4 regions of the Streptomyces sp. NPDC024017 genome follow, and region 2 is predicted to be linked to each of the others. Evidence: riboswitches for the same ligand, from Rfam matches in the RefSeq annotation. Region 2 holds a riboswitch; each other region holds the start of a gene.
What was found. Region 2 has a riboswitch for cobalamin ahead of AB0G20_RS31810 (ABC transporter substrate-binding protein). Riboswitches for the same ligand answer to the same signal wherever they lie in the genome.
Positions count from the first base shown of each region.

Region 1: linked by a shared signal. The riboswitch ahead of AB0G20_RS34650 (cobalamin biosynthesis protein) and the one ahead of AB0G20_RS31810 (ABC transporter substrate-binding protein) in region 2 are both predicted to bind cobalamin.
Region 3: linked by a shared signal. The riboswitch ahead of AB0G20_RS25365 (energy-coupling factor ABC transporter permease) and the one ahead of AB0G20_RS31810 (ABC transporter substrate-binding protein) in region 2 are both predicted to bind cobalamin.
Region 4: linked by a shared signal. The riboswitch ahead of AB0G20_RS15845 (ribonucleoside-diphosphate reductase subunit alpha) and the one ahead of AB0G20_RS31810 (ABC transporter substrate-binding protein) in region 2 are both predicted to bind cobalamin.

Region 1 covers NZ_JBEZYZ010000016.1:58,352-66,059, forward strand. Annotated here, with positions in the region: gene AB0G20_RS34640 (inorganic phosphate transporter) at 1-94, shown strand, start outside; gene AB0G20_RS34645 (hypothetical protein) at 129-350, shown strand; cobalamin riboswitch at 466-624, shown strand; gene AB0G20_RS34650 (cobalamin biosynthesis protein) at 724-1,677, shown strand; gene AB0G20_RS34655 (cobyric acid synthase) at 1,679-3,187, shown strand; gene cobN (cobaltochelatase subunit CobN) at 3,184-6,840, shown strand; gene AB0G20_RS34665 (putative cobaltochelatase) at 6,837-7,708, shown strand, end outside.
Region 2 covers NZ_JBEZYZ010000013.1:227,178-234,885, forward strand. Annotated here, with positions in the region: gene AB0G20_RS31790 (histidine phosphatase family protein) at 1-100, opposite strand, end outside; gene AB0G20_RS31795 (hypothetical protein) at 97-813, opposite strand; gene AB0G20_RS31800 (ABC transporter ATP-binding protein) at 916-1,713, opposite strand; gene AB0G20_RS31805 (iron chelate uptake ABC transporter family permease subunit) at 1,710-2,744, opposite strand; gene AB0G20_RS31810 (ABC transporter substrate-binding protein) at 2,759-3,778, opposite strand; cobalamin riboswitch at 3,847-4,035, opposite strand; gene AB0G20_RS31815 (CoA-binding protein) at 4,116-4,544, shown strand; gene AB0G20_RS31820 (APC family permease) at 4,678-6,282, shown strand; gene AB0G20_RS31825 (ATP-binding protein) at 6,296-7,708, opposite strand, start outside.
Region 3 covers NZ_JBEZYZ010000009.1:232,869-240,576, reverse strand. Annotated here, with positions in the region: gene AB0G20_RS25375 (MFS transporter) at 1-396, shown strand, start outside; gene AB0G20_RS25370 (serine/threonine-protein kinase) at 613-2,055, shown strand; cobalamin riboswitch at 2,185-2,370, shown strand; gene AB0G20_RS25365 (energy-coupling factor ABC transporter permease) at 2,400-3,101, shown strand; gene AB0G20_RS25360 (energy-coupling factor ABC transporter substrate-binding protein) at 3,098-3,466, shown strand; gene cbiQ (cobalt ECF transporter T component CbiQ) at 3,473-4,222, shown strand; gene AB0G20_RS25350 (ATP-binding cassette domain-containing protein) at 4,219-5,073, shown strand; gene AB0G20_RS25345 (amidinotransferase) at 5,138-6,274, opposite strand; gene AB0G20_RS25340 (maleylpyruvate isomerase N-terminal domain-containing protein) at 6,442-7,098, shown strand; gene AB0G20_RS25335 (alpha/beta hydrolase) at 7,172-7,708, shown strand, end outside.
Region 4 covers NZ_JBEZYZ010000005.1:349,981-357,688, reverse strand. Annotated here, with positions in the region: gene AB0G20_RS15860 (GntR family transcriptional regulator) at 1-223, shown strand, start outside; gene AB0G20_RS15855 (DUF3311 domain-containing protein) at 397-663, shown strand; gene mctP (monocarboxylate uptake permease MctP) at 660-2,288, shown strand; cobalamin riboswitch at 2,427-2,560, shown strand; gene AB0G20_RS15845 (ribonucleoside-diphosphate reductase subunit alpha) at 2,684-5,041, shown strand; gene AB0G20_RS15840 (ribonucleotide-diphosphate reductase subunit beta) at 5,041-6,048, shown strand; gene AB0G20_RS15835 (hypothetical protein) at 5,961-6,203, opposite strand; gene AB0G20_RS15830 (helix-turn-helix domain-containing protein) at 6,297-7,259, shown strand; gene AB0G20_RS15825 (cytochrome P450) at 7,271-7,708, opposite strand, start outside.

The DNA.
Region 1 (7,708 bases), on a different contig from region 2:
GGGTGGTACGGCTGCGGCGTCGGAGGACCCGGTCCCCGCGTTCCCGTCGCAGGCCACCGCCGAGCGCACGCCGACCACGACCACCACGGTCTGACCCCGCCCACCGGTAACAAGGAAGAATCTCTGAGATGAAGATCGACTGGGCGGCCCTCGGCTCCGTGTTCGGCGTCAGCCTCGTGGTCACCGTGGCTCTCGTGGGCCTGTTCACCCTCGGCATCACCGGCCTGTCCCGCCGCGAGCGGGCGGTGGCCCAGGGCGGGTCCGCGGGCCTCGCGGTCACCGGTGCGTACGCGTGCTTCGCGGCGTGTGCGGCGGCTGTCGGGTACGGGATCTACCTGATCGTGGCCTGACGGCCCGATCGCACATCGTCCGCCGGGCGGCATGGGACCTCAAGTCCTGTGCCGCCCGGTCGTCGTGTGTGCGCAGGGGTCGATGTGGGGTTCTCCACACTCTCCCCTCGCAGGTCAACGGCAAGTTGACGGCGGTTCCCGGCCGTGGTGGACTGCCGGGGCCAGTACGGCGGCAGGAGAGGAAGCCGGTGCAAGTCCGGCGCGGTCCCGCCACTGTCACCGGGGTAGCAATCCCCGGGAGCCAGGAACTCTCACCGCCGGTCTCGTCGAACCAGGGCGTGGACACCCTGAGTGAGGACATATATCGCCATGCGCGGCTGCCGATCGAGGTTCAACACCCCACCCCTGCCCGCCCTCCTGGCCGGCTGAGCCCATGGGTGCCGGTCGCGTCTTCGCGTACGGCGCCGCCGCCGGTCTGATCGGTGACCTGCTGCTCGGTGATCCTCGCCGGGGGCATCCGGTCGCCGCGTTCGGGCGGGCCGCGGGTGCCGTGGAGCGGGTGTTGTGGCGGGACCACCGCGGGTGGGGCGCGCTGCACACCGTCGTGTGTACGTCGGGGGCCGTCGCCCTCGGTTCCGTCGCCGCGCGTGCCGTGCGGACGTCCGCCGTCGCCTCCGTCGCGCTGACCGGTGCCGCCACCTGGGCCGTCGTCGGGGGGACTTCGCTGGCCCGGGAGGCCCAGGCCATCGGGCGTGCCCTGGAGGCCGGGGACGTCGAGGCGGCCCGGGCCCGGCTGCCGCATCTGTGCGGGCGGGATCCGCAGGCCCTCGATGCCGACGGCATGGCCCGGGCCGTGGTCGAGTCCGTCGCCGAGAACACCTCCGACGCGGTGGTGGGGGCGCTGGTGTGGGGGGCCGTCGGCGGGGTGCCGGGGCTGCTCGGGTTCCGGGCGGTCAACACCCTGGACGCCATGGTCGGGCACAAGTCGGCCCGCTACCGCCGGTACGGGTGGGCTTCCGCGCGGCTGGACGATGTCGCGGGGTGGCCGGGAGCGCGGCTGACCGCCGTCCTCGCCGTCCTGGCCGGGCCGGATCCGCGGGGGGCCGTCCGGGCCTGGCGGGCCGACGCGGCGCAGCATCCGAGTCCCAACGCCGGTCCTGTGGAGGCCTCGTTCGCGGGGGCGCTCGGGGTGCGGCTCGGCGGGACGCTCTCGTACGGCGGGCGGGTGGAGCACCGGCCCGTGCTGAACACGCAGGGGCGTGCCGTCGGCACGCACGACGTCGCACGGGCCGTGCGGCTGTCGAGGCGCGTCACCTGGCTCGCGCTCGGGGTGTGCGCCGGTGCGCGGTTGCTCAAGAGTGCGCGGTTGCTGAAGAGGGGGAAATGACATGAGCGGTGGGCTTCTCGTCGCCGGTACCACCTCCGACGCCGGCAAGAGCGTCGTGACGGCCGGGATCTGCCGGTGGCTGGTGCGGCAGGGCGTCAAGGTCGCGCCCTTCAAGGCGCAGAACATGTCCCTGAACTCCTTCGTGACGAAGGAGGGCGCCGAGATCGGCCGGGCGCAGGCCATGCAGGCGCAGGCCTGCCGGGTCGAGCCGACCGCGCTGATGAATCCCGTGCTCCTCAAGCCCGGTGGCGAGCAGAGCAGTCAGGTCGTGCTGCTGGGCAAGCCGGTCGGGGAGCTGAGCGCGCGCGGGTACCACGGCGGGCGGCAGCAGAAGCTGCTGGGGACGGTGCTGGACTGTCTGGAGCAGTTGCGGGGCACGTATGACGCGGTGATCTGTGAGGGGGCCGGTTCTCCCGCCGAGATCAATCTGCGGCGGACGGACATCGTGAACATGGGGATCGCCCGTAACGCCGGGCTGCCCGTGCTCGTCGTCGGCGACATCGACCGGGGCGGTGTGTTCGCCTCGTTCTTCGGGACGGTGGCGCTGCTGTCGCCCGAGGACCAGGAGTGTGTCGCCGGGTTCCTCGTCAACAAGTTCCGCGGGGACGTCTCCCTGCTGGAGCCGGGCCTGGACATGCTGCACGGGCTCACCGGGCGGCGTACGTACGGCGTGCTGCCCTTCCGGCACGGCCTCGGGATCGACGAGGAGGACGGGCTGCGGGTCTCCCTGCGGGGAGCGGTCCGGGAGTCCGTCGTCGCCCCGCCGGTCGGCGAGGACGTGCTGCGCGTCGCGGTCTGTGCCGTGCCGCTCATGTCCAACTTCACCGACGTGGACGCCCTGGCCGCCGAACCGGGCGTCGTGGTGCGGTTCGTGGACCGGCCGGAGGAACTGTCCGACGCCGACCTCGTCGTCGTGCCCGGCACCCGCGGGACGGTCCGTGCGCTGGAGTGGCTGCGCGAGCGGGGGCTCGCCGACGCCCTGGCCCGCAGGGCCGCCGAGCAGCGGCCGGTCCTCGGCATCTGCGGCGGTTTCCAGATCCTCGGCGAGCACATCGAGGACGACGTCGAGAGCCGCCGGGGCCACGTCGACGGGCTCGGGATCCTGCCCGTGCGGGTGCGGTTCGCCCGCGAGAAGACCCTCACGCGGCCGGTGGGCGAGGCCCTCGGGGAGCGCGTCGAGGGTTACGAGATCCACCACGGCGTCGCCGACGTCACCGGAGGAGTCCCCTTCCTGGACGGCTGCCGGGTCGGCCAGACCTGGGGCACGCACTGGCACGGCTCACTGGAGTCGGACGGCTTCCGGCGGGCCTTTCTGCGCGAGGTGGCGGCCGCCGCGGGCCGCCGCTTCGTGCCCGCGCCGGAGACCTCGTTCGCCGCGCTGCGCGAGGAGCAACTCGACCGGCTCGGCGACCTGATCGAACAGCACGCGGACACGGACGCGCTGTGGCGGCTCATCGAGTCCGGCGCGCCGCAAGGACTGCCCTTCATTCCACCGGGAGCGCCCGCATGAGCACAGTGTTGTTGTTGTCGACCGCCGACACGGACCTGCTGGCGGCCCGGGCCGCCTCCGGTGCCGACTACCGGATCGGCAACCCGACCCGCGTGGACGTCCGGGAGGAGCTTCCGGCCCTGCTGGACGGGGCCGGCATCGCCGTCGTCCGGCTGCTCGGCGGCAAGCGGGCCTGGGAGGACGGTCTCGCCGCGCTGAAGGCCTCCGGCGTCCCCACCGTGCTGCTCGGCGGCGAGGCCGTGCCGGACGCGGAGCTGATGGCCGAGTCGTCCGTCCCGGCCGGTGTCGTGGCCGAGGCGCTGAAGTACCTCGTGGAGGGCGGGCCGGACAACCTCACCGAACTCGCCCGGTTCCTCTCCGACACCGTGCTGCTGACGGGCGAGGGGTTCGTCGAGCCGCGCAAGATGCCGGAGTACGGCGTCCACGGCGAACGCGCCCGTGTGGAGGGCCGTCCGACCGTCGGCGTGCTCTTCTACCGGGCCCACCACCTCAGCGGCAACACCGCCTTCGTCGACACCCTGTGCGACGCGATCGAGGCGCGGGGCGCCAACGCGCTGCCCGTGTACTGCGGTTCGCTGCGCGGGGCGGACGCGGGGCTGTACGAGATCCTCGGGCAGGCGGACACCCTGGTCGCCACCGTCCTCGCCGCCGGCGGCACGCACGCCTCGCAGGCCTCGGCGGGCGGCGACGAGGAGGCCTGGGACATCGGCGCCCTCGCCGAGCTGGACATCCCCGTGCTGCAGGGCCTGTGCCTGACGTCGTCGCGGCAGGCCTGGGAGGACTCGGACGCCGCCCTCTCCCCCATGGACGCCGCGATGCAGGTGGCGATCCCGGAGTTCGACGGGCGGCTGATCACCGTGCCGTTCTCCTTCAAGGAGCAGGGCCCCGACGACGTGCCCGTCTACGTCGCGGACCCGGAGCGTGCCTCACGCGTCGCCGGCATCGCCGTACGGCACGCGCGGCTGAAGCACAAGGAGAACGCCGACAAGAAGCTCGCGCTGGTCTTCACCGCGTACCCGACCAAGCACTCGCGGGTCGGCAACGCGGTCGGGCTCGACACCCCGGCCTCGGCGGTGCGGGTGCTGGACGCACTGCGGGACGCCGGGTACGTCGTCGAGGGGCACCCGGACGAGGGTGACGAGCTGATCCACCGGCTCATCAACGCCGGCGGGCACGACGTGGAGTGGCTGACGGAGGAGCAGTTGGCCGCCGCGCCCGCGCGGGTGCCGCTGGCGGACTACCGGGCGTGGTTCGAGAAGCTCGACCCGGAGCTGAAGGACGCCATGACCGAGGCGTGGGGCGAGCCGCCTGGCTCGTTGTACGTCGACGGGGACGACATCGTGCTGGCCTCCCTGCAGTTCGGGAACGTCGTCGTGATGATCCAGCCGCCGCGCGGCTTCGGCGAGAACCCGATCGCGATCTACCACGACCCGGACATGCCGCCGTCCCACCACTACATGGCGGCCTACCGCTGGCTGGAGAACAGTTTCGGCGCCGACGCCATCGTCCACATGGGCAAGCACGGCACCATGGAGTGGCTGCCGGGCAAGGGCCTCGGGCTCAGCGGGGGCTGCGCCCCGGACGCGGTCCTCGGGGACCTGCCGCTGATCTACCCGTTCATCGTCAACGACCCGGGCGAGGGCACCCAGGCCAAGCGGCGCGGGCATGCCACGGTCGTCGACCACCTCGTGCCGCCGATGGCCCGCGCCGACACCTACGGCGACCTGGCCAAGCTGGAGCAGCTCCTCGACGAGTACGCGCTCGTCTCGGACCTGGACCCGACGAAGGCCCCGACCGTGCGCGCCCAGATCTGGACGCTGGTCAAGGCGGCCGAACTCCACCACGACCTGCACGTCGACGAGCAGCCGGACGACGAGGCGTTCGACGAGTTCGTCATGCACATCGACGGCTATCTGTGCGAGATCAAGGACGTGCAGATCCGCGACGGCCTGCACATCCTGGGCGGCGGGCCGGTCGCCGAGCCGCGCGTCAACCTCGTGCTGGCCGTGCTGCGCGCCTCGCAGGTGTGGGGCGGGCAGGCCAACGCGCTGCCGGGCCTCAGGGCGTCGCTGGCGCAGCACTTCGGGCTGGTCGAGAAGGAGCTGCTGGCCGAGCCGGGCGCTCCGGTGAAGGTGCCCGTCGAGCTGACGGACCTGGTGGACGGCCCGTCGCGCAGCGCCGCCGACGCGATCGACCTGCTGGAGCAGCTGTGCCGGCGGCTCGCGGAGGGCATGGAGGAGCGCGGCTGGGCGGTCGCCGAGAGCGCGCCGCTGGTCCGGGAGGTCCTCGGCACCGAACTGCCCGACGCCGTCGCCGTGCTGGAGTTCGCCTGCACCGAGGTCGTGCCCCGGCTGGAGAAGACCACCGACGAGATCGGGCACATCCTGCGGGCGCTGAACGGCGGCTACGTCCCGGCCGGTCCGTCCGGCTCGCCGACCCGCGGTCTCGTCAACGTCCTGCCTACGGGCCGGAACTTCTACTCCGTCGACCCCAAGGCCATTCCGTCCCGGCTGAGCTGGGAGGTCGGGCAGTCGCTCGCGGACTCGCTGGTGCAGCGGTATCTGCAGGACACCGGCGAGTACCCCACGTCCGTCGGCCTGACGGTGTGGGGCACCTCGGCGATGCGCACCCAGGGCGACGACATCGCCGAGATCCTGGCGCTGCTGGGCTGCCGGCCGGTGTGGGACGACGCCTCGCGGCGCGTGACCGGGTTCGAGGTGATCCCCCTGGCCGAACTCGGCCGGCCGCGCATCGACGTCACGGTCCGCATCTCGGGCTTCTTCCGGGACGCGTTCCCGCACGTGGTGGGGCTGATCGACGACGCCGTGCGCACAGTCGCCGAGCTGGACGAGCCGGCGGAGTCCAACTACGTCCGGGCCCACGCCGACCAGGACACCGCCGAGCACGGCGACCGCCGCCGGGCCACGGCCCGCATCTTCGGCTCCAAGCCGGGGGCCTACGGGGCCGGTCTGCTGCCGCTGATCGACGCCCGCAACTGGCGCTCCGACGCGGACCTCGCCGAGGTGTACGCGGTGTGGGGCGGCTACGCCTACGGCCGGGGCCTCGACGGGCGGGCCGCACGCGGGGACATGGAGACGGCGTTCAAGCGGATCGCCGTCGCCGCGAAGAACGTCGACACCCGTGAGCACGACCTCGTCGACGCCGACGACTACTTCCAGTACCACGGCGGCATGGTCGCCATGGTGCGGCACCTGACGGGCGCGAGCCCCGAGGCGTACGTCGGCGACTCGGCCACCCCGGACCAGGTGAAGACCCGCACGCTCGGCGAGGAGACGCACCGCGTCTTCCGCGCCCGGGTGGTCAACCCGCGCTGGATGGCGGCGATGCGGCGGCACGGCTACAAGGGCGCCTTCGAGATGGCGGCGACCGTGGACTACCTGTTCGGGTACGACGCCACGGCCGGGGTCGTGGACGACTGGATGTACGAGAAGCTCAGCGCCGAGTACGTCTTCGACCCGGAGAACCGGGACTTCATGAAGAAGTCCAACCCCTGGGCGCTGCGCGGCATCACCGAGCGGCTGCTGGAGGCCGCCGACCGCGGACTGTGGGCCGAGCCGGACGCGGAGACGCTGGAACGGCTGCGGGCCACCTATCTGGAGCTCGAAGGCGACTTGGAGGGCGACGAGAAGTGACCACCCCCTTTCCGTTCACGGCCGTCGTGGGCCAGGACGACCTGCGGCTCGCGTTGCTGCTGAACGCGGTGTCACCCGCGGTCGGCGGTGTGCTGGTGCGCGGCGAGAAGGGCACGGCCAAGTCGACCGCGGTGCGGGCGCTGTCGGCGCTCATGCCCACGCTGGACGCCGTCTCCGGCTGCCGCTTCTCCTGCGACCCCGGCTCCCCCGACCCCGGCTGCCCGGACGGGCCGCACGAGCCGGGCGCGTTCGAGACCCGGGCCGCGCGCATGGTCGAACTGCCCGTCGGCGCCTCCGAGGACCGGCTCGTGGGCGCACTGGACATCGAGCGGGCCCTCTCGGAGGGCGTGAAGGCCTTCGAGCCGGGCCTGCTGGCCGCCGCGCACCGCGGGATCCTCTACGTCGACGAGGTCAACCTCCTCCACGACCACCTGGTCGACCTGCTGCTGGACGCCGCCGCGATGGGCGCCTCGTACGTCGAACGCGAGGGCGTCTCCGTCCGGCACGCCGCGCGGTTCCTGCTCGTCGGCACCATGAACCCCGAAGAGGGCGAGCTGCGGCCGCAGTTGCTCGACCGGTTCGGGCTGACCGTGGAGGTCGCGGCCTCGCGGGAGCCGGACCAGCGGGTGGAGGTCGTCCGGCGGCGGCTGGCCTACGACGACGACCCGGCCGGGTTCGCCGCGCGCTGGGCCGAGGAGGAGGCCGACGTACGGGCGCGGATCATCGCCGCGCGGGAGCTGCTGCCGTCGGTGCGGCTGGGCGACGGGGCGCTGCGGCAGATCGCGGCGACCTGTGCGGCCTTCGAGGTCGACGGCATGCGCGCCGACATCGTGATGGCGAGGACCGCCACCGCGCTGGCGGCCTGGGC
Region 2 (7,708 bases):
GGGGGCGTTCGTGGTCGGCCACGTCCAGCGGCCAGGCGGACTTGGCGTGCCGCAGCACGATCAGGCGGCGCAGCGGGCCCGCTCCGGCACGGTCGATCACGACGGGGCTCCCAGGTCGCGGGTGAGGTCGAGACCGAGGAGCCGGTCGGCGTAGGCGTACGTCTCGAAGCGGGCGCCGTCGGCCAGTTCCGGCTCGGTCTCGACCTGGCGCAGGACGTCCAGCACCCGCGGCACGTCCAGGTCGTCGTCCCAGGCCTCGCGCAGCCGTCTCCGCACGTCGTCGGGAATCGGCCGCGAGGGCTGCCGCGCCCAGCGGGCGACCGCGGTGCGCCAGCGGGCGAGGGTGGCGCGGGCGTCGTCGAGTCCGGCCGCCTCCAGCCGGACGGGGGCGCTGTGGTGCCGGGCGATCAGGGCGAGGCGCAGGGCGGCGGGGTCGGACTGGTCCGGCGGGCCGGGCTCCACGGGCGCGACGGCGATCCGCACCCCGTCGGGTGCCGCCCCGCCCTCGGCGGTGACGTGGACGACCTGGGCCTCGCCCAGACCGGCACTGACGTCGGGGCTGTCCTCGAACGGGCGGATGCCGAGCGTCGCGGCGCCCGCGCGCAGCTCCGCGTGCCGACGGCCGCCGGTCAGCAGCGCCCACACCGGTGTGCCGCCGAGCTCCAGGGTCCGGACGAGCAGGTCCCCGACGAGCAGCACCCGCAGGTTCGTCGTGTCGGAGCCGGGCGCGTGCACCTCGACACGGGTCAGGCCCCGGAGGGCCGGGGCGGCGTCGACCGGCTCACGGGTTCGGGCGTCGATGATGCGCAGCACGAGGCGAGCGTAGGCGGGTGGGCGGGCACACGCAGGCAGGTTCGGCCTTTTCCGGCCACCGTGGCGCGATCATCCCACCAATGGCGTGCCCGGCCGCTCCTCTCAGGCCAGCGTGCCCAGGAACCGCACATGAGGCCGCCCCTCGGGCCCTTCCGGGCTGACGGCGGCCCGCACCCCGTACACCTCGGCGATGAGCTCCGCCGTGAGGACGTCGCCCGGAGTGCCTCCCGCCACGACCCGCCCCGCGCACAGCACGACGACTCGATCGCAGTACATCGCCGCGAGGTTGAGGTCGTGCAGGGCGACGACGGTGGTGACCGGCAGGCTCGTGACCAGGGTGAGCAGGTCGAGCTGGTGGTGGATGTCGAGGTGGTTGGTGGGCTCGTCGAGCAGGAGTTCGCGGGGTTCCTGGGCGAGCGCGCGGGCGATCTGCACCCGCTGGCGTTCGCCGCCCGACAGGGTGTGCCAGAGCCGGCCGGAACGGCCGTCGAGGCCCGTGCGCTCCAGGGCGGCCCGCACCGCGCGCTCGTCGTCCGCGGAGGCGGGTGTCCAGGCGCGGCGGTGCGGGACGCGGCCCAGCCGCACGATGTCCTCGACCGTCAGCTCGACCTGGGTGTCCGACTGTTGCTCGACGACGGCGAGACGCCGGGCGACGGTGCGGCGGGGCAGGTCACCCAGCGGTGTGCCGTCGAGGGTGACGACTCCGGAGGCCGGCGTGAGCAGCCCGGCCAGCAGCCGCAGCAGCGTGGACTTGCCGGAGCCGTTGGGGCCGAGGACACCGACGGTGGAGCCGGTCTCCGGTGCGAGGGCGACGCCGTCCAGGATGAGACGCCCGTCGGCACGGCGGCTGACCCGGTCGGCCCGAAGCCCCGCCTCCACCGATGCCCCCGGGCCGGTCACCGCGCCCTCCGCGTGCGGTACAGCACCGCCACGAACGCCGGCACCCCGATCAGCGACGTCACGACGCCCACCGGAACCTCCTGCGGATCCAGGACCGTACGGGCCAGGGTGTCCACCCACACGAGGAACACCGCGCCCGCCAGGGCGGTGACCGGCAGCAGCCGCGCGTGCCCGGGGCCGGTCAGGGCCCGGGCGGCGTGCGGCAGGACCAGTCCGACGAAGCCGATCGCCCCGGCCGAGCTGACCAGCGCGGCCGTGAGCAGGGCCGTGACGCACAGCAGCACCAGGCGGGTGCGGGCGACCGAGACCCCGAGCGCGGCCGCCGCGTCCTGCCCGAAGGCGAAGGCGTCGAGGGTACGGGCGTAGGACAGGCACACCACCAGTGCCAGGGCCAGCACGGCCAGGCACAGCCACACGTCGGTCCAGCCGGCGCCGCCGAGCGAGCCGAGGAGCCAGAAGAGCACGCCACGGGTCGTCTCGGCGTCGGCGGAGGTCATCACGACGAACGAGGTGAGGGCCGAGAAGAGCTGCATGGCGGCGACGCCCGCGAGGACGACCCGGTCGGTGGTGCCGCCGAGGGTGTGGCTGAGCAGCAGCACCAGCGCGAACGACAGCAGGGCGCCGAGGAACGCGCCCGCGGACACCGAGAGGGCACCGCCGCCCGCGCCGAGCACGACCACGAGGACCGCTCCGGTGGAGGCGCCCGAGGACACCCCGAGCACGAAGGGGTCGGCGAGCGGGTTGCGCAGCAGCGACTGCATCACCGCCCCGCACACGGCCAGTCCGGCTCCGCACACGGCCGCGAGAAGGGTGCGCGGCAGCCGCAGCTGCCAGACGATCCCGTCCCGGATCGGCGTCAGCTCCGAGCTGCCGAGGCCGAGATGGGCGGCCACGACGGACCACACGTCGCCGACGCGGATGTCGGCGGGACCGATGGTGATGGCCACGGCGAGGGAGGCGACGAGCGCGACGGTCCCGGCCGCCCCGAGCGCGAGCCCGGCCCCGCGCCGGGGCCGGAACCCGACGCCCAGGAGTTCCCGGGCGGTCACTTCACCAGCCCGAACCGGCGCAGTCCGGCGGCCACCTGCTCCACGCCCTCGACGGTGCGGATGGTCGGGTTCATGGCCTGCCCGCTGAGCAGCACGTACCGCTTGTGCCGGACGGCGTCCATGTTCTTGGTGACCGGGTTGGACTCCAGGAAGGCGATCTTCTTCGCGGCCGACTCGGCCGTCTGCGACTTGCGGGTGAGGTCGCCGATGACCAGGACGTCGGGGTCGCGGTCGGCGACCGTCTCCCAGTTGACCTGCGGCCACTCCTCGTGTGTGTCGTCGAAGGCGTTCTTCGCGCCGAGGGCCCGGGTGATGATGCCGGGCGCTCCGCAACAGCCGGCCAGGTAGGGCGACTCGGAGTTCGCGAACCAGTAGAGGAGGGTGACGTCGGAGGCGTCGATGCCGGCCGTGGCCTTCTTCATGCGCTGCTGGAGGGAGGCCACGAGCTTGTCGCCCCGCTCCTTCACCCCGAACACGGTCGCGAGGTCGCGGACTTCACCGTAGACGGTGTCGATGCCCAGGGCCTTGTCGCGTGCGCCGTCGCCGCCGCCCGAGTTGTCCTTGCCGGCGCAGTCCGACGGAGAGACGTAGGTGGGGACGCCGAGCTTCTCGAACTGCTCGCGGGTGGCGACGCCGCCCTTGCCGAGGGTGGAGACGAAGGACGCGGCGACGAAGTCGGGCTCGGTGTCCAGGACGCGTTCGAAGGACGGATTGTTGTCGGCGATGCGCGGCACCTTCGCGTCGGCCTTCTCCAGCCCCTTCATCACGGGGTCGGTCCAGGTGGCCGTGCCCGCGAGGCGGTCGGCCAGGCCGAGGGAGAGCAGGATCTCGGTGGTGCCCTGGTTGAGGGAGACGGCATGCCGTGGCGCGGCCGGGACGCGGACCTCGTGCCCGCAGTTGGTGAGCGTGACGGCGGCCTTGGCATCGGTGGACCCGGTGCCGCCGCCGCAGCCGGTCAGGAGCAGGGAGCCGGCCGCGAGCAGGACGGCGGCACGGGCGGGTCGGGCGAGGGGCACGGGAACCAGTCCTCAGTCGTCGAGGGCCCGATCGCGGAGCCCGGTCGTACGGTGCTCCCCCGCCGCATGCGGCCGCGGGGGCCGCCAGCAGGTCTTCGGACTCGGGTTCACCCGGTGCGGGACGCCTTCCCGGACGACCGAAGTCGTCCAGTGGCCGAGGCCCCGCCCGTCCCCCTCACCGCTGCGCGTCAGTTCCGGATTCGCACCGGATTCCCTGACCCACGTACATGGGTTCGACTGGCCTCGGCAAGCTATCACGGAGGCCTCCGGGAATCACCGCGCACTCTGTGCCGTTGTCGTGAGTGCAATGCGTCCACGACTCGCGAGGAGGCCGCCGGTGTACGGCGACGAGGCAACGGTCCGCAGGATCCTCACCGAGCTCGGCGACACGTGGGCCGTGGTGGGCCTGTCGTCGAACCAGCAGCGGGCGGCGTACGGCGTCGCCGCCGTCCTCCAGCGTTTCGGCAAGCGCGTCGTGCCGGTGCATCCGAAGGCGGAGACGGTGCACGGGGAGAAGGGGTACGCGAGCCTGGCGGACATCCCCTTCGACGTGGACGTCGTCGACGTGTTCGTGAACAGCGACCTCGCCGGTCCGGTCGCGGACGAGGCGGTCGCCCGGGGCGCGAAGGCCGTCTGGTTCCAGCTCGGTGTCATCGACGAGGCGGCGTACGAACGGACCCGCGCGGCGGGCCTGGAGATGGTGATGGACCGCTGCCCGGCGATCGAGATCCCACGGCTGTCTCATCACCGCGTACAGAAACCCTGAAGCGTTTCCCAGGAAATACCCGAATCCGGTCAAGGCTGCACAACTCGTCTTCTGCCGCCGGCCGGTCGATTCCTAGCCTGAGGCCTCTTGCTCCCCGAACTCCCCGAGTTCATCTTCGAGAGGCCCTGTATTCATGGAAAGAGACGGCCTGCGCCGGGATGTCGGGCTGATCGGGCTCATGTGGGCATCGGTCGGTTCCATCATCGGCTCGGGCTGGCTGTACGGCGCCGAGAAGGCGGTCGTGACGGCCGGCCCCGCGGCGATCCTGTCCTGGCTCATCGGCGCCGTGGCGATCGTGCTGCTGGCCCTGGTGCACGCGGAACTCGGCGGCATGTTCCCGGTCGCGGGCGGCACGGCCCGCTATCCGCACTACGCGTTCGGCGGGCTGGCCGGCATGTCCTTCGGCTGGTTCTCCTGGCTCCAGGCGGCGACCGTGGCACCGATCGAGGTCGAGGCCATGATCGGCTACGCCGGGCACTGGCACTGGGCCCAGGGCCTCCAGCACGCGAAGGACGGGACGCTGACGACGAGCGGCTTCGTCGTCGCCGTCGTCCTGATGGCCGTGTTCGTCGTCGTCAACTTCCTCGGCGTGCGGATCCTGGCGCACACCAACAGCGCCGCCACCTGGTGGAAGGTGGCCGTGCCGCTGGCCGCGATCTTCATCATCGCCGCCGGCAACTTCCACCCGGGCAACTTCACCGAGCACGGCTTCGCCCCGTTCGGCGCCCACGGCGTGCTGAGCGCCGTCAGTTCCAGCGGCATCATCTTCGCCCTGCTGGGCTTCGAGCAGGCAATCCAGCTGGCGGGCGAGAGCCGCGACCCGCAGCGGGACCTGCCGCGCGCCACGATCGGCTCGGTCGCCATCGGGGCGGCCATCTACGTCCTGCTCCAGATCGTCTTCATCGCCGCCCTGCCGCTGGGCTCCTTCGCGCACGGCTGGACCAAGCTCGACTACCCCGGCATCAGCGGCCCGTGGGCGGGGCTCGCGACCCTGGTGGGCCTCGGCTGGCTGAGCGTGGTGCTGTACCTGGACGCGGTGGTCTCCCCCGGCGGCACCGGCCTGATCTACACGACGGCCACGTCCCGCGTCTCCTACGGGCTGGCCCGCAACGGCTACGCGCCGAAGCTCTTCGTCCGCACCGACGCCCGCGGCGTGCCGTGGTTCGGGCTGGTCGTGTCCTTCGTGACCGGCGTGGTCTGCTTCCTGCCGTTCCCGAGCTGGCAGCAGCTGGTCAGCTTCATCACCTCGGCGAGCGTGCTGATGTACGCGGGCGCCCCGCTGGCCTACGGCGTCTTCGCGGACCGGCTGCCGCACCGGGAGCGCCCCTACCGCCTGCCCGGCGGGAAGGTCCTCTCGCCGCTGTCGTTCGTGGTGGCCAACCTCATCATCTACTGGTCCACCTGGGACACCCTGTGGCGGCTCGGCGTGGCCATCGTCCTCGGCTACGTCCTGCTCGGCGGCTACGCCTGGTACGCCACGCGCAAGGGTCTGCCCGACGCGCCCCGGCTCGACTTCAAGGCCGCCCAGTGGCTGCCCGTCTATCTGCTGGGCATGGGCGTCATCTCCTGGCAGGGCGGCTTCGGCGGCCAGGGGCACCTGGCGCTGTGGTGGGACATCCTGGTCGTCGCGGTGTTCTCGCTGGCGATCTACTACTGGGCCCGGGCCTCGGCCTCCCTGTCCGGGGAGATCGAGCGGAGCATCGAGGAGGTGACCGTCGCGGAGGTGCCCGCACACTGACCGCCTGACCCGGTCAGTCGCCGAGGGCCGTACGGACACCGTCGATCGACGGCACGTCCGTGCGCCCCCGCGCCGATACGCAGGCCACGGCACGCCGCAGGGACCGGTGGAGCAGCAGCGGAGCGTCCGGTCCCAGGGCATCGAGGAGCGGGGTGACGGCGTTCTCCAGCATCGCCGTCACCATGGCCCAGCCGTCCGCGGTCCGGTCGTACAGCAGCCGCAGCGCGGTCCCGGGAGACCTGCCCAGGAGGATGGCGAACAGCTCGCGCAGCGCCTCGTCACGCTCCACGCGTTCCCAGGGAGCGTCGGAGAGGGCGAGCGTCCGCTCCAACAGGTCCTCCGCGTCGACCAGCCCGGCCGTGGCCGGGGACCGGGCCAGTTGCAGCAACGTCACCACGTGCTGGGCGGGTTCGGACCGCTCCGCCGCGGCCACGACGTCGGCGCACAGCGCGGCCACGGCCGGATCACCCGCACCGTGGATCTCGGCCGCGCGGGCCACCAGCGCCGCCACGGCCGGAAGCCTCGGCGAGTCCAGCAGCGGCCGCACCCGTGCGGCGCCGGCCTCCGGGCCAAGGAGAGCCATGTCCACGTAGGCCGCGTACAGCTCGTCCTCCAGGACCGGCGGTGACTCGACGGCCGGGGGCGCGCCGGACGCGGTCGCGAGGCGCTCGTTGACGATGGCCGGGGCGAGCATCACGCCGGTGAGCAGCGGCCCGTGGACGTCCGGAGGCATCCCGAGCAGGGAGCGGTGCGTGTGGGCGAACGGCGGGTAGGGCTGCCGGCCGTCCATCACGGCGAACGCGTAGCGGCGGGAGGCGTCGGCGCCGAAGGCGAAGTGGAACATGGACAGCAGGTACGGGGTGCCGTCGGCGCCGAGGAAGGCCATGGCCGGGTCGGCCTCCCACGGCAGGAGCCGCACCGCGGCCTCGAATCTGCTGCGGTGGTCGGGGCGCACATAGGCCAGGGGCCCGTCCTGCTGCTGCGGCAGGTTCCACTCGTACCGGGGTATCACGGCGTACGCCTGTCGGAACTCGGCCCACAGCCGGTCGGCCGCCGCCCGGTCCGCTCCGGCGGCGGCGATCCCGAAGAGTCCGGCGAGTCCGACGACCCGCTCGCCGGGATCGGTCAGGGCGTGCACGAGGGTGCGGGCGCGGTCCGGGTCCCGTAGGGCGACGGCCTCGGCGAAGCAGCGGATCGCACGGGCCCAGGAGTACGGGTGGCCGACCGACCAGGTGCTGGGCGTCATGGCGCGCAGGACGTCCGACGGGTCGCTGTAGAAGCGCTGTTCGACGAGCCGCTGCCAGTCGTTGGTGTGGTTGATCACCATGGGGATCTCGGCCACGGGGTCGCTGACGGCATTGCCCCGGGACACGCCGCCCCCTTCTTCTCCCACCAGGTGGTAGAAGCCCCACAGCGGCGGGTCGGC
Region 3 (7,708 bases), on a different contig from region 2:
CGGCTCGATCTGCGCCGCTCCATGACCGCGGGGCTGCTGCTGATCGCGTCCGGTTTCGCGGTGGTGGCCGCGGCACGGCCGGCCGGCTGGACCGGCACCGCCGGGCTGCTGCCCGCCGCGGGCTTCGTGATCTTGCTCACCGTGGGGCAGATGCTGGTCGTGCCCGCCGCCCGCGCCTGGGTGCCCGACCTCGCCGAGGAGGGCCGGCTCGGCCTCTACATGGGTGCGTTGTCGTCGGTGTCCGGCCTGATCGTCCTCGCCGGCAGCGCGGCCACCGGCTCCCTGCTCGACCTGGGCCTGCCCGCCGCCGTGCCGTGGCTGGTCCTCGCGGCCGTAACGGCCCTGTCGGTGGCTGTGCTGCCGCGCCGTGAGAAGGGGGCGGGGGCGGCGGCCTGAAACGGCGTCGGCGCCCCGCGGCAACCGGGCGCACGGGAGTGTCACCCCGGCGGGCGACCTCTTCGCTCCGGGATTTCCGAGTCGGCACCCGTCGAGGACACCGCCGCGGAGATCGGTGGTCACGCGGCGCCAGTATCCTGGGTCGGCTGCGGCACCCCCACCAATCCCCGTGCAGAAGCGGGGAGTTCGGCCTGCGGCGACGACCTTCCCACACGCATGAGACGAGGACGAGTGCTGCTAGCGGGCCGCTACCGGCTGGATGTTGAGATCGGGCGCGGTGGAATGGGAGAGGTCTGGCGTGCGTACGACGAGACGCTCGCCAGAGCGGTGGCCGTCAAGCTGCTGCTCCCCCAGGACACCGATGCCACGGCGGCCTCCCGGTTCCGTCTGGAGGCTCAGACCGCCGGGCGTCTCAACCACCCCAACGTGGTCGGTGTCCTGGACTTCGGCGAGTACGACAACCGGCTGTACCTGGTGATGGAGCTGGTCGAGGGCGACAGTCTCGCCCGGGTGCTGTCCGGCTCCGGTGCGCTCCCCGCCGAGCGGGTGGCCACGCTCGCCGCGCAGGCCGCCGCGGGGCTCGCGGCGGCGCACGGGCAGGGCATCGTGCACCGGGACGTCAAACCCGCCAACCTGCTGCTGGACGCGGGCGGCACACTGAAGATCGGCGACTTCGGCATCGCGCGGTTCCTAGACGACCCGGGCGCCGCGCTCACCGCCACCGGCCAGATCGTCGGCACCGGCCTCTACCTCGCGCCCGAGCGGGCCCTGGGCAAGCCCGCCGGGCCCGCCTCCGACATGTACTCCCTGGGCTGCGTGCTCTACCAGCTCCTCAGCGGCCGCCCGCCGTTCGAGGCCGACACCGCCGTCGCCCTCCTCCACCAGCATCTCGACTCGGCCCCCGTGCCGCCTCGCGAACTCGGAGTCTCGGGACTGCCGCCGGCGTTCGAGAACTACCTGCTCGGTCTGCTCGCCAAGCAGCCCGAGGACCGGCCCACTGCCCAGCAGGCCGCCGCGTGGTTCGCCGGAGGCGCCTGGCGGGGCCTGCCCGAGCCGCTGCCGGAGGTCTCGGGGCCGCTGCGGCCGGCGACCACGTCCGCGGCGATGCCGGCCGGGCCGGGCCCGTACGCGGCCGCCGACACCAGCCACCCGACCACGTATGCACTGCCCGCGACCCCGGGGCACCGCAGCGCGGCCCGGGCGGCCCAGGCGGGGCGTTCGGGCCGCTCCCGCGGGCGCGGCGGCGTCCGCAGCCGGTCGAGACTGGCCGCGACGGCCGCCGCCGCGGCACTCTTCCTCGCCGCGATGCTCCTCGGCATGCGCTGGTTCTCGCCCGACACGACCGCGGAGGGCACGGAACCCGACGCGTCCCCGTCCGCGAGCAGCCCCGCCGCCACACCGTCCGCCGGCTCCCCCTCTCCCCTGGCCTCCGGCCCGGCGGCAAACCCGGCAGCCGCCACCACGCCGACCACCGGCACCGTGGCGGATGTCACTCCGTCCACGCCCGCTTCCCCGACTCCTCCCGCGCCCGCGCCGAGCGCCGCGACTCCGACGGCGGAAGCAGGCGACGGCCAACCGGAGCAGCCGAAGCCGGAGAAGCCGCACGAGGCCGGAAACGGCGGGGAGAGCGACGACGGAGACGACGGCGGCGACGACTGACCCGGCCCGGATGTCGCGCGACGGCGCCCCGCCCCGGAGCACGTGGATCAGCCGGGGGATGCGCCGGTGTGCGAGTGGGCGCCCCCTCGCGCGCCCCTCGGGTGGCTTGTCATCGCCCTTACCCCGGCCTTATTGTCACCAGGCCTTGGTGAACGGGAAATCCGGTGTGATGCCGGTGCGGCCCTCGCCACTGTGAATCGGGAAGTCCGGCTCCGGCCCTCACGGGCAGCCACTGGGTCCTTGCGACCCGGGAAGGCGGAGTCCGGGCGGTGGTACCCGTCAGCCAGGAGACCGGCCAAGGCGCGTCAACCATCCACGAGGTGCTGGAGAGGGTCTGCTGAGCCATGCACATTGCCGAGGGTTTCCTTCCTCCGGCGCACGCGGTCGCCTGGGGCGTCGCGTCGGCGCCGTTCGTCGTCCACGGGGTCCGGTCGCTCACCCGTGAAGTGCGCGAGCACCCCGAGAGCACCCTGCTCCTCGGTGCGTCCGGCGCCTTCACCTTCGTCCTGTCCGCCCTGAAACTGCCGTCCGTCACCGGCAGTTGCTCGCACCCCACCGGCACGGGCCTCGGAGCCATCCTGTTCCGGCCGCCCATCATGGCGGTGCTGGGCACCATCACCCTGCTCTTCCAGGCGCTGCTGCTCGCGCACGGCGGCCTGACCACGCTCGGCGCCAACGTCTTCTCGATGGCGATCGTCGGCCCCTGGGCCGGATACGCCGTCTACAAACTGCTGCGGCGCTACGACGCGCCGCTGATGGTCGCGGTGTTCTGCGGCGCGTTCGTAGCCGACCTGTCCACCTACTGCGTCACCAGCGTGCAGTTGGCGCTCGCGTTCCCCGACCCGGGCAGCGGATTCCTGGGCGCGCTCGGCAAGTTCGGTTCCATCTTCGCCATCACCCAGATCCCGCTCGCGGTGAGCGAGGGCCTGCTGACCGTGCTCGTGATGCGGCTGCTGGTGCAGTCCAGCAAGGGCGAACTGACCCGGCTGGGCGTGCTCCTCGCCAAGCAGCAGTCCCGGACCGAGACCGAGGCGGTGGCCCGATGAGCAGGAACACGAAGATCAACCTGTTGCTGCTGCTCGTCGTGGCCGCGCTGGCCGTACTGCCGCTCGCGCTCGGTCTCGGCGACCACAAGAAGGAGCCGTTCACGGGCTCCGACGGTGAGGCGGAGTCCGCGATCACCGAGATCGAGCCGGACTACGAGCCGTGGTTCTCCCCGCTGTACGAACCGCCGTCCGGGGAGATCGAGTCGGCCCTGTTCTCCCTCCAGGCGGCTCTCGGCGCCGGCGTCCTCGCCTACTACTTCGGCCTGCACCGAGGCCGCCGGCAGGGAGAGCAGCGGGCGCTGGAGCGGGAGGCCGAGAGCGCGCTCGCCGGTGACGCCGGGAAGTCCCCCGCCGAACGGGACTGATCGCGCGTGCTGCCGATCGACGCGGCGGCGCACAGCAGTCGCTGGCGCCGCCGCCATCCCGTGGACAAGGCCGTGCTCGGGCTCGGCCTCACCGTGCTCGCGATCTCTCTGCCGCCCTGGCCGGGCGCGGCCCTGGTGCTCCTGACGGCCCTGGTGGTGCTGCTGGGGCCGGCCGGTGTGCCCGGGCGGCGGCTCTGGCGGGCCTATCGGGTGCCGCTGGGCTTCTGCGTGACCGGCGCGGTCACGCTGCTCGTCCAGGTGGGCGGCCCCGGGGGGTTCGTCTCCCTCGCCGGTGACGGGCCGTTGCGGGCCGGGGAGTTGCTGCTGCGCACCTCGGCGGCGTCCCTGGGCGTACTGCTGTTCGCCTTCACCACGCCCATGTCCGACCTGCTGCCCCGCCTGGTCCGGGCCGGGATTCCCGCCCCGGTCGTCGACGTCGCGCTCGTGACGTACCGGATGAGCTTCCTGCTGCTGGACTCCGTGCGCCGCATCCGGGAAGCCCAGGCGGCCCGGCTCGGCCACACCAGCCGGGCCGCGGAGTGGCGCTCCCTGGCCGGGCTCGGCGCGACCGCGTTCGTCCGGGCCTTCGACCGGGCCACCCGTCTCCAGGCCGGACTCGCCGGGCGCGGCTACGACGGCACCCTGCGCGTCCTGGTGCCCGAGGCCCGGGTCTCCGTCCGCTTCACGGCCGCCAGTTGCCTGCTGCTCACGGCGCTGGCCGCCCTCACCTTCGTACTGGAAAGGCCGCTGACATGAGCGAGCCCGCCCTCGTCGCCCTGCGCGGCGCGTCCTTCGCCTATGAGGACGGCCCGGCCGTGCTCAGCGGCCTCGACTTCGAGATCCGCGAGGGGCGTGCGCTCGCGCTGCTCGGCCGCAACGGCAGCGGCAAGACCACGCTGATGCGGCTGCTGTCCGGCGGACTGAAGCCGCACGCGGGCCGGCTGACGGTCGAGGGGCGGCCGGTGTCGTACGACCGCAAGGGGCTGACCCGGCTGCGGACGACCGTGCAGCTGGTGGTGCAGGACCCGGACGACCAGCTGTTCGCGGCGTCCGTCGAGCAGGACGTGTCGTTCGGGCCGCTCAACCTCGGCCTGGACGACACGGAGGTGCGGGCGCGGGTGGCGGAGGCGCTCGCCGCCCTGGACATCACCGCCCTGGCCGACCGGCCCACCCATCTGCTCTCCTACGGGCAGCGCAAACGCACCGCCATCGCGGGCGCGGTCGCCATGCGGCCCCGCGTCCTCGTCCTCGACGAGCCGACGGCCGGCCTCGACCCCGACGGCCAGGAGCGGCTCCTCACCACCCTCGACGGACTCCGAGCCGCCGGCACCACGGTGGTGATGGCCACCCACGACGTCGACCTCGCCCTGCGCTGGGCCGACGACGCGGCGCTCCTCACCCCGTCCGGCGTCCGCACCGGGCCCGCGGCCACGGCACTGGCCCGCACCGACCTCCTCCACGAGGCGGGCCTGCGGCTGCCGTGGGGTGCGGCGGCGGCGGAACTGCTGCGCGCCCAGGGGTTGTTGTCCGGCATGGAGCCGGGGCCGCGCACGCCGGACGAACTCGCCGCCCTCACGGCAGCGCGGCTGGGGGCTTCCGGAGGGTGAGGGGCACCCTCCGTGGCCGTATCGCCCTCCGCCCTGCCCACCTCCGGACGTCGGAGCAGCTCGGTCAGTCGACGTAGGACTGGAGCGAGCCGCGGCGCCGGACGTCGAGGGTCGCGCAGTGGAACGAGCCGCCGAAGGGGGCGTAGTGCAGCAGGTCGCACGGGATCGGCTCGAAGCCCCACTTCTCCAGTGCGCGCAGCATCCCGGTGTGGTGCCGCTCCGCGATCACCTGCTTCTCGTCGAGCATGAGCACGTTCATGCTGAGCCACTTGCCGCACATCGACGTGAGTTTGAGCAGCCGCTCGTCGATCGGGTCGGGCTCGGGAGCGACGAGGACGTCCCAGGAGCCGAGGACGTCCGGCAGGCGGTCCGGGTCGACGTACTCGGGGTTGATCAGCACCTTCCCGGGCGCGAGCAGGACGAACGTCGTGTCGATGTGCATGGGGGTGCGGCAGCGGCTCTCGATCTCGTGGATGCGGTACTCCGGGCCGAGGTGGCGGCGCAGCCAGTCGATGCCCATCGCGTTCGTGACGTTGCTTCGGGTGACGAACAGGTCCCGTCCCGCCCGGACGAAGTCCGCGGCGTCGAAGACGGGCTCGAACTCGGTGAGGACGTACCGCATGGGCTCGCCCGGCCCGGGGACGCGGAAGTCCGGGTCGAAGAGCTCGTCGGTGAGCTGCGGCCTGGGTGCCGCCGTCCAGCGCGCGCCACGCCGGAAGTAGTCCTTGAGGACCGGGCGGTAGGAGTGCGTCTCGAAGTACCGGCACGGCCAGGCCATGGGCGTCTCGATGATCTCGTCGCCGATCACGAGCATGCTGTCGCGCGGGCAGGTGTTGCAGAAGCCGCGCGAGGTCCAGTCGGGGGTGCCGAAGCGGCGCCGGTGGTCGACCGCCTCCGGCCGCCTGACCGTGACGCCGAGGGACTCCAGCAGGGCGACTAAGGCGTCGATCTCCTGCTGCGCCTGCTCGATGAGCAGCCGCGGATACCGGAAGCCGGCCGCGAGCCCCTGCAACCGCCCTGCCCACGGCGGCACGTTGCAGGTCACCACCGCGTGGTCGGAGGGGATCGTCGCGCCCTCCAGGCGGCCGACGATGATCTCCTCCAGCGGATCCCACTCGGTGTGCGAACCGACCGGCGACACGAGCCGCTCCGCGTCCTCACCGGCCGCAGGCGGCACTCCGGGGTTCTGCAGGACGGTCATGCTCACCACCTCTTGGATCGCAAGCTGTGTCATTACGCCGCAACGGCCGGATCACTCAGCGTGACCCACCGGGGTCGTACGCGTCATCGACCACACGCTCCCGGTAACGATCCAGATGCCCGGAATACGCTTGCCCACGCTCGCCGCACCGCACTACGGTGCACGAGGTGGAGCTCTTCTCACGTTCATGGACGGCCCTGCGCGCGGAGGTTGACGACCTGTCCGACGAGGACTTCGGGCGCCCCTCCGGCTGCACGGGCTGGCTGGTGCGGGACCTGGTGTGCCATCTGATCGTCGACGCCCAGGACGTCCTGGTCACCCTGGCCACCCCGTCCGACCGGGAACCGACCCGTGACGCGCTGACGTACTGGGACCTCTCCGACACCCCGCCGACGGGTGACGACCCCCTCGACGCGCTGACCGTCCGGCTGGCCGCCGCGTACGAGGATCCGCAGTTGCTGAAGTTCCATCTGGACGACGTCGGTTCCGCCGCCGGCCGCGCCGCCCTGCTCGCCGACCCCGCCGGCCGGGTCGGCACCCGCGACGAGGTCCTCACCGTGGGCGACTTCCTCGCCACGTACGTCATGGAGTGGACGCTGCACCACCTCGACCTGATCGCCCACCTCCCGGGCGCGCGGCAGCCGCCCGCGGAGGGGCTCGCCCGGTCCCGGGAGATGCTGGAGCAGATCGCCGGGAGCCCGTTCCCCTCCTCCTTCCACGATGTGGACGCACTGCTGATCGGTACCGGGAGGCGGGCGCCGACCGGGGCGGAGCAGGCCGGGCTCGGCGCGCTGGCCTCCAGGGTGCCGCTGTACCTGGGCTGACCTCGCGGCCGCGAAGACCCAGCTCACGAGTCCGCCGTCGAATCGCTCCGGCCGAGGTGGGAGCATGGTCGGTATGGACATCCGCAGCAGGAACAACGTCAATGTCATCGGCCGCGACGACGCGCCGGTGCTGCTCCTGGCACACGGGTTCGGCTGCGACCAGAACATGTGGCGTCTCGTGGTCCCGAGGCTTGCCGAGCACTACCGGGTGGTGCTGTTCGACTACGTCGGCTCCGGCGGCTCGGATCTCGCGGCATGGAGCGAGGAGCGGTACTCCTCGCTGCACGGCTACGCCGGTGACGTCGTCGACGTCTGCGAGGAGCTGGACCTGCGGAAGGCGGTGTTCGTGGGGCACTCGGTGAGTGCCATGGTCGGGGTGCTGGCGGCGCAGGCCGCGCCGGAGCGGATCGGGGCGCTCGTGATGGTGACCCCCTCGCCCTGCTACATCGACGACGAGGGCTACCGCGGCGGCTTCAGCACGGAGGACATCGACGAGTTGCTCGCCTCCCTGGAGGCGAACTACCTGGGCTGGTCGTCCGCGATGGCCCCGGTCATCATGGGCAACCCCGAGCGGCCGGAGCTGGGCGAGGAACTGACCAACAGCTTCTGC
Region 4 (7,708 bases), on a different contig from region 2:
CGAGGTCTACGACGTCCATCTCGCGGAGGCCGAGGAGACCATCGAGACGTCACTGGCCACCCCGCGCGAGGCCGGCCTGCTCGGCACCGACGTCGGCCTGCCGATGCTGATGCTCTCCCGGCACTCGCTGGACCGGGACGGCCAGCCGGTGGAATGGGTGCGGTCGGTCTACCGCGGGGACCGGTACAAGTTCGTGGCCCGGCTGAAGCGGCCGGTCGACTAGCGGCCTGTCGACCAGCGGCCTGCGGCGGGGATTCCGCCGCTGCCGGGGGCTGTCGCCGAGGCCCGGTTTCGGTTGGGTACCGCATTGCGGACGAGGGGTTCCGCTATCGCCACACCCTGACCTAGATTGCCTGCGCATTACACAGGTGATCACTTAGGGGACGGAGCCGCCTGATGTCGCAAGCCCCAGAAGTCAGCAGAGGGGCGGTGGTGACGCCCCTGCGCGTCGTCATCGCCGTCTGCCTCATCGCGCCGTTCGTGGCCATGCTGTGGGTCGGCTCGTACGCCAAGACCGATCCGGCCTTCATCGGGATCCCGTTCTTCTACTGGTACCAGATGGCGTGGGTGCTGATCTCCACCGTCCTGACGATGATCGCCTACAAGCTGTGGCAGCGTGACCAGCGCGCCCGCTCGGCCGCGAAGGGCGGTGCGTCGCAGTGAAGGACGGCGTGAACGGCGTCGCGCTCGGCGTCTTCATCTTCTTCTTCGTGGCCGTGACGGTCATGGGCTTCCTGGCCGCGCGCTGGCGCAAGGCCGAGAACGAGCAGAGCCTCGACGAATGGGGCCTGGGCGGCCGCTCGTTCGGCACCTGGATCACCTGGTTCCTGCTCGGCGGCGACCTGTACACGGCGTACACCTTCGTCGCCGTGCCGGCGGCGATCTACGCGGCGGGCGCGGCCGGCTTCTTCGCCGTGCCGTACACGATCCTGGTGTACCCGCTGATCTTCACCTTCCTCCCCCGCCTGTGGTCGGTCTCCCACAAGCACGGGTACGTCACGACGTCCGACTTCGTGCGCGGCCGCTTCGGCTCCAAGGGCCTGTCGCTGGCGGTGGCGGTGACCGGCATCCTGGCGACGATGCCGTACATCGCGCTCCAGCTGGTCGGCATCCAGGCCGTGCTGGACGTGATGGGCGTCGGCGGCGGCGAGGACACCAACTGGTTCATCAAGGACCTGCCGCTGCTGATCGCGTTCGGCGTACTGGCGGCGTACACGTACTCGTCGGGACTGCGGGCCCCCGCGCTCATCGCGTTCGTGAAGGACACGCTGATCTACATCGTCATCGCGGTGGCGATCATCTACATCCCGATCAAGCTGGGCGGCTTCGACGACATCTTCGCCAAGGCCGGCGAGGCGTACAGCCAGACCAACCCCGCGACGGGTGCGCCGCGCGGTGCGCTGACACCGGCCGAGCCAGGCCAGTGGACGTACGCCACACTGGCGTTGGGCTCCGCCCTGGCCCTCTTCATGTACCCGCACTCGATCACGGCGACGCTGTCCTCGAAGAGCCGTGAGGTGATCCGCCGCAACACCACGATCCTGCCGCTGTACTCGCTGATGCTGGGTCTGCTGGCGCTGCTCGGGTTCATGGCGATCGCGGCGGGCATCAAGGTGCAGAACGGGCAGCTGGCGATTCCGCAGCTGTTCGAGACGATGTTCCCGGACTGGTTCGCGGGCGTGGCGTTCGCGGCGATCGGCATCGGCGCGCTGGTGCCCGCGGCCATCATGTCCATCGCGGCGGCGAACCTCTTCACGCGCAACATCTACAAGGACTTCATCAAGCCGGACGCCACACCGGCGCAGGAGACCAAGGTCTCCAAGCTGGTCTCCCTGCTGGTGAAGGTGGGCGCGCTGGCCTTCGTCCTCACCATGGACAAGACAGTCGCCATCAACTTCCAGCTCCTGGGCGGCATCTGGATCCTGCAGACCTTCCCGGCCCTGGTCGGCGGCCTGTTCACCCGCTGGTTCCACCGCTGGGCGCTGCTCGCCGGCTGGGCGGTCGGCATGATCTACGGCACGGCCGCCGCGTACGGCGTGGCCTCCCCGACCCAGAAGCACTTCGGCGGCTCCGCGAAGGAGATCCCGGGCATCGGGGAGATCGGCTACATCGGCCTCACGGCGTTCGTCCTGAACGTGGTGGTGACGGTGGTCCTGACCTTCGTCCTGAAGGCCCTGAAGGCCCCCGAAGGCATCGACGAGACCAAGCCGGAGGACTACACGGCGGACGCGGGCGACCCCGGGGTCCAGGTGGAGCTTCCGCCTGCGACTGCTGGTTCCGCGCACTGATTCCAGGGCCCCGACCCACCACGAACACCCCGCAGCGGGCCGCCGTGACCATGCGTCACGGCGGCCCGCTGTCACGTAAAGCTGACGCTCTGACACCACCGCGACACAACATCTGGGGGTGCCGCCGGAACCCAACACAAGATGTATGCTCATGCTCGCTGCCGCCGCAGGGGAATCCGGTGCGAATCCGGAACTGTCCCGCAACGGTGTACTTGTGCATGTTTTGTGCACGAGAGTCAGTCCGAGGACCTGCCGACAGCGCACCCGGCCACCCGGCCGGTGTGCCCTGACGTCCGGGCCTCGTGGAATGGGCCGGTGGACGCGACGCCGCGTGCGCTCGCGTGCTGCCCCCTGCCCTCGACGAGGCCCCCGTGCCGAGCGAGGGAGAGCCCCACGTGACCATCGCGCCAGCCGAACCGGTCTCAGCCGCCGAAGAAGAGCACGACGCTCCCGGTACCGCGCTGCTGCGGACCCTGACCGAGCTGACCGCCGACCTCCCCGACACCGACCCCGGCCGGGTCGCCGCCGCCGCGCTGCGCGGCCGGTCCGCGCGGGCCGGCGAGTCGGAGTTGCGCGAGCTTGCGACGGAGGCGGCCGCCGGTCTCATCTCCGAGGACCCCGCCTACTCGCGGCTGGCCGCCCGGCTGCTGACCATCGGCATCCGCGAAGAGGCCGCCTCGCAGGGCGTCACGTCCTTCACCGAGTCCGTCGCGGTCGGCCACCGCGAGGGCCTCATCGCCGACCGCACCGCCGAGTTCGTCCGGCTGCACGCGGCCCGGCTCGACGCCCTGATCGACACCGGCGCCGACGACCGCTTCGGCTACTTCGGCCTGCGCACGCTGTACAGCCGCTACCTGCTGCGCCACCCCCTCACCCGCAAGGTCGTCGAGACGCCCCAGCACTTCATGCTGCGGGTGGCGAGCGGCCTCGCCGAGGACGACACCACACGCGCGCTGGACGAGGTCGCGGCCCTCTACGGGCTCATGAGCCGCCTCGACTACCTCCCTTCCTCCCCCACCCTCTTCAACTCGGGCACCCGGCACCCGCAGATGTCGTCCTGCTACCTCCTCGACTCCCCCAAGGACGAGCTGGACTCCATCTACGACCGGTACCACCAGGTGGCCCGGCTGTCGAAGCACGCCGGCGGCATCGGACTCGCGTACTCCCGCATCCGCGCCCGCGGTTCGCTGATCCGCGGCACCAACGGCCACTCCAACGGCATCGTCCCGTTCCTGAAGACCCTCGACGCCTCGGTCGCCGCCGTGAACCAGGGCGGCCGCCGCAAGGGCGCGGCCGCGGTCTACCTGGAGACCTGGCACTCCGACCTCGAGGAGTTCCTGGAGCTGCGCGACAACACCGGTGAGGACGCCCGCCGTACGCACAACCTGAACCTCGCGCACTGGGTGCCGGACGAGTTCATGCGGCGCGTGAACGCCGACGCGCACTGGTCGCTGTTCTCCCCCTCGGACGTGCCCGAGCTGGTCGACCTGTGGGGCGAGGAGTTCGACGCCGCGTACCGGGCGGCCGAGGCGAAGGGCCTCGCGAAGAAGACCCTGCCCGCCCGTGAGCTGTACGGGCGCATGATGCGCACCCTCGCGCAGACCGGCAACGGCTGGATGACCTTCAAGGACGCCGCCAACCGCACCGCCAACCAGACGGCCGAGCCGGGCCACGTCGTCCACTCCTCCAACCTCTGCACGGAGATCCTGGAGGTCACCAGCGACGGGGAGACGGCGGTCTGCAACCTGGGCTCGGTCAACCTGGGTTCGTTTGTCGACACGTCGACCGGTGCCCTGGACTGGGAGCGGCTGGACGAGACGGTCCGCACGGCCGTGACGTTCCTCGACCGGGTCGTGGACATCAACTTCTACCCGACCGAGCAGGCGGGCCGCTCCAACGCCCGCTGGCGCCCGGTCGGCCTGGGCGCCATGGGCCTCCAGGACGTCTTCTTCAAGCTGCGCCTGCCCTTCGACTCGCCCGAGGCCAAGGCGCTCTCGACCCGTATCGCCGAGCGCATCATGCTCGCCGCGTACGAGGCCTCCGCCGACCTAGCCGAGCGCAACGGCCCGCTGCCGGCCTGGGAGAAGACACGTACGGCCCGGGGCGTGCTGCACCCCGACCACTACGACACGGAGCTCACCTGGCCGGAGCGCTGGTCGGCCCTGCGCGAGCGCATCGCCACCACCGGCATGCGCAACTCGCTGCTGCTCGCCATCGCGCCCACGGCCACCATCGCCTCCATCGCGGGCGTGTACGAGTGCATCGAGCCGCAGGTGTCCAACCTGTTCAAGCGCGAGACGCTGTCGGGTGAGTTCCTCCAGGTCAACTCCTACCTGGTGGACGAGCTGAAGCGGCTCGGCGTGTGGGACGCGCGCAGCCGGGAGGCCCTGCGCGAGGCCAACGGCTCGGTGCAGGACTTCGCCTGGATCCCCGAGGAGGTGCGCGCCCTCTACCGCACGGCGTGGGAGATCCCGCAGCGCAGTCTGATCGACATGGCGGCGGCCAGGACCCCGTTCCTGGACCAGTCCCAGTCCCTGAACCTCTTCCTGGAGACGCCGACCATCGGCAAGCTCTCCTCGATGTACGCCTACGCCTGGAAGTCCGGGCTGAAGACGACGTACTACCTGCGCTCGCGCCCGGCGACCCGCATCGCCCGCGCCGCCCAGGCCACCGTCCCCGTGCAGGCCACCCCGGACCCCGAAGCGGTCGCCTGCTCCCTGGAAAACCCCGAGTCCTGCGAGGCCTGCCAGTAATGAGCACCCAGAACCTTCTCGACCCCGGCTTCGAGCTCACCCTGCGCCCCATGCGCTACCCGGACTTCTACGAGCGCTACCGGGACGCCATCAAGAACACCTGGACCGTGGAGGAGGTCGACCTCCACTCGGACGTCGCCGACCTCGCCAAGCTCTCCCCCGCCGAGCAGCACCTCATCGGCCGGCTGGTCGCCTTCTTCGCGACGGGCGACTCGATCGTCGCGAACAACCTGGTGCTGACGCTGTACAAGCACATCAACTCCCCCGAGGCGCGGCTGTATCTGAGCCGGCAGCTCTTCGAGGAGGCCGTGCACGTCCAGTTCTATCTGACGCTGCTCGACACCTATCTGCCCGACCCGGAGGACCGTGCTGCGGCCTTCGCGGCCGTGGAGAACATCCCGTCCATCCGCGAGAAGGCCTCGTTCTGCTTCAAGTGGATGGACTCGGTGGACAAGCTCGACCGGCTGGAGACCCAGGCCGACCGCCGCCGGTTCCTGCTCAACCTGATCTGCTTCGCCGCGTGCATCGAGGGCCTGTTCTTCTACGGCGCCTTCGCGTACGTCTACTGGTTCCGCAGCCGGGGCCTGCTGCACGGCCTGGCCACCGGGACCAACTGGGTGTTCCGCGACGAGACGATGCACATGTCCTTCGCCTTCGAGGTGGTCGACACCGTCCGCAAGGAGGAGCCGGAGCTCTTCGACGACCGGCTCCAGCAGGAGGTGACGGACATGCTCCGGGAGGCCGTCGAGGCCGAGCTGCAGTTCGCGCGCGACCTGTGCGGGGACGGTCTCCCGGGCATGAACACCGAGTCGATGCGGCAGTACCTGGAGTGCGTCGCCGACCAGCGGCTCACCCGCCTCGGCTTCGCTCCGGTCTACGGCTCCGAGAACCCCTTCTCCTTCATGGAGCTCCAGGGGGTTCAGGAGCTGACCAACTTCTTCGAGCGGCGGCCCTCCGCGTACCAGGTGGCGGTGGAGGGCACCGTCGACCTGGACGAGGACTTCTGAGCCGGTACACCTTCCCGGGTCTCCTGAGCCTCCCTGATCTGACGGTCGATGCGCCGCTCGCGCACCAGGCCGATCACGGACGGGAGGATCAGGAGGACCAGGATCCCCAGCGTCGCGGTCAGTCCGATGAGTGCTTCGATCTGGTTCGTGTTCATGGACACCAGTGTCGCGCCGATGACTCCTTACCGTCAGTGGCAGTACTGCCGTAGAACCTCGAATTACTGCCAAAGGCGAGGCACACTGGAGGCATGCTGCAGAACGTGGCCGTCGCCCTGCTCGACGGCGTGAATCCCTTCGAACTGGGTGTGGTGTGCGAGGTCTTCGGAACCGACCGGAGCGATGAAGGCCTACCGGTCTACGACTTCGCCGTCGCCTCGGCCGAGGGCCCGGTGCTCCGCATGAACTCGGGCATCACGCTCCAGGCCGAGCACGGCCTGGAGCGGCTGGAGACGGCCGACCTGATCGCCGTGCCGGCCGGCCACACCTACGCGTACCGGGACTTCCCGCCGGAGCTGCTGGACTCCCTGCGCCGCGCGGTCGACCGCGGCGCCCGGGTGCTGAGCGTCTGCTCCGGCGTCTTCGTGCTGGCCGCCGCCGGGCTGCTGGACGGCCGCCGCTGCGCCACGCACTGGAAGCATGCGAAGGACCTCGCCCGGCAGTACCCGCGCGTGGTCGTCGAGCCGGACGTGCTCTACGTCGACGAGGACCCGGTGATCACCTCCGCCGGCACGGCCGCCGGCATCGACGCCTGCCTGCACCTGGTGCGCAAGGAGCAGGGCTCCGAGGTCGCCAACAAGATCGCCCGGCGAATGGTGGTGCCGCCGCACCGCGACGGCGGCCAGGCCCAGTACATCGAGCGCCCGCTCCCCCACCCCGAGGGCGACACGATCGGCGACGTGCTGGCCTGGATGGAGCGCCATCTCGACGAGGAGCTCACCGTCGAGCAGCTCGCCGCCCACGCCCACATGTCCCCGCGCACCTTCGCCCGCCGCTTCCAGCAGGAGACCGGGACCACTCCCTACCGCTGGATCCTGCGCCAGCGCGTGCTGCTGGCCCAGCGGCTGCTGGAGGCGACGGACGAGACGATGGACGCGATCGCCGGTCGAACGGGGTTCGGCAACGCGGCCACGCTGCGCCACCACTTCGTCCGGGCGATCGGAACCACGCCGAACTCCTACCGGCGGACGTTCAGAGGCCCCGAAGCGGCCTGAAGCCCCCTCCGTCACCTCGGCACCGGCCGCACCCGCAGGTCGTGCGGCCGGAGCGTGATGCCGACGCGGGTGGCGTCCTTGGAGCCCGGAACCTGCTCGAACCGGTACCTGGTGGCCAGGGCCGCCGTGACCAGCGTGAGCTGGGCCATCGAGAAGTGGTCGCTCGGGCACTTGCGGTTGCCCACGCTGAAGGGGCTCATGGCGTGCTTCGGGATGTCCTTGACCCGGTCCGGAAGCCAGCGGTCGGGATCGAACTCCAGGTTCCGCTCGTACGACTTCGGGTCGCGCTGGATCGCGTACGGGCTGTAGATGATGTCCGCCCCGGACGGAATACGGTATCCACCGAGTTCCGTGTCCCGCACCGCCCGACGCGTCAGAATCCAGACGGCGGGGCTCAAACGCATGGATTCGATGACGACATTGTTGGTGTGCCGGAGTCCTCGGACGTC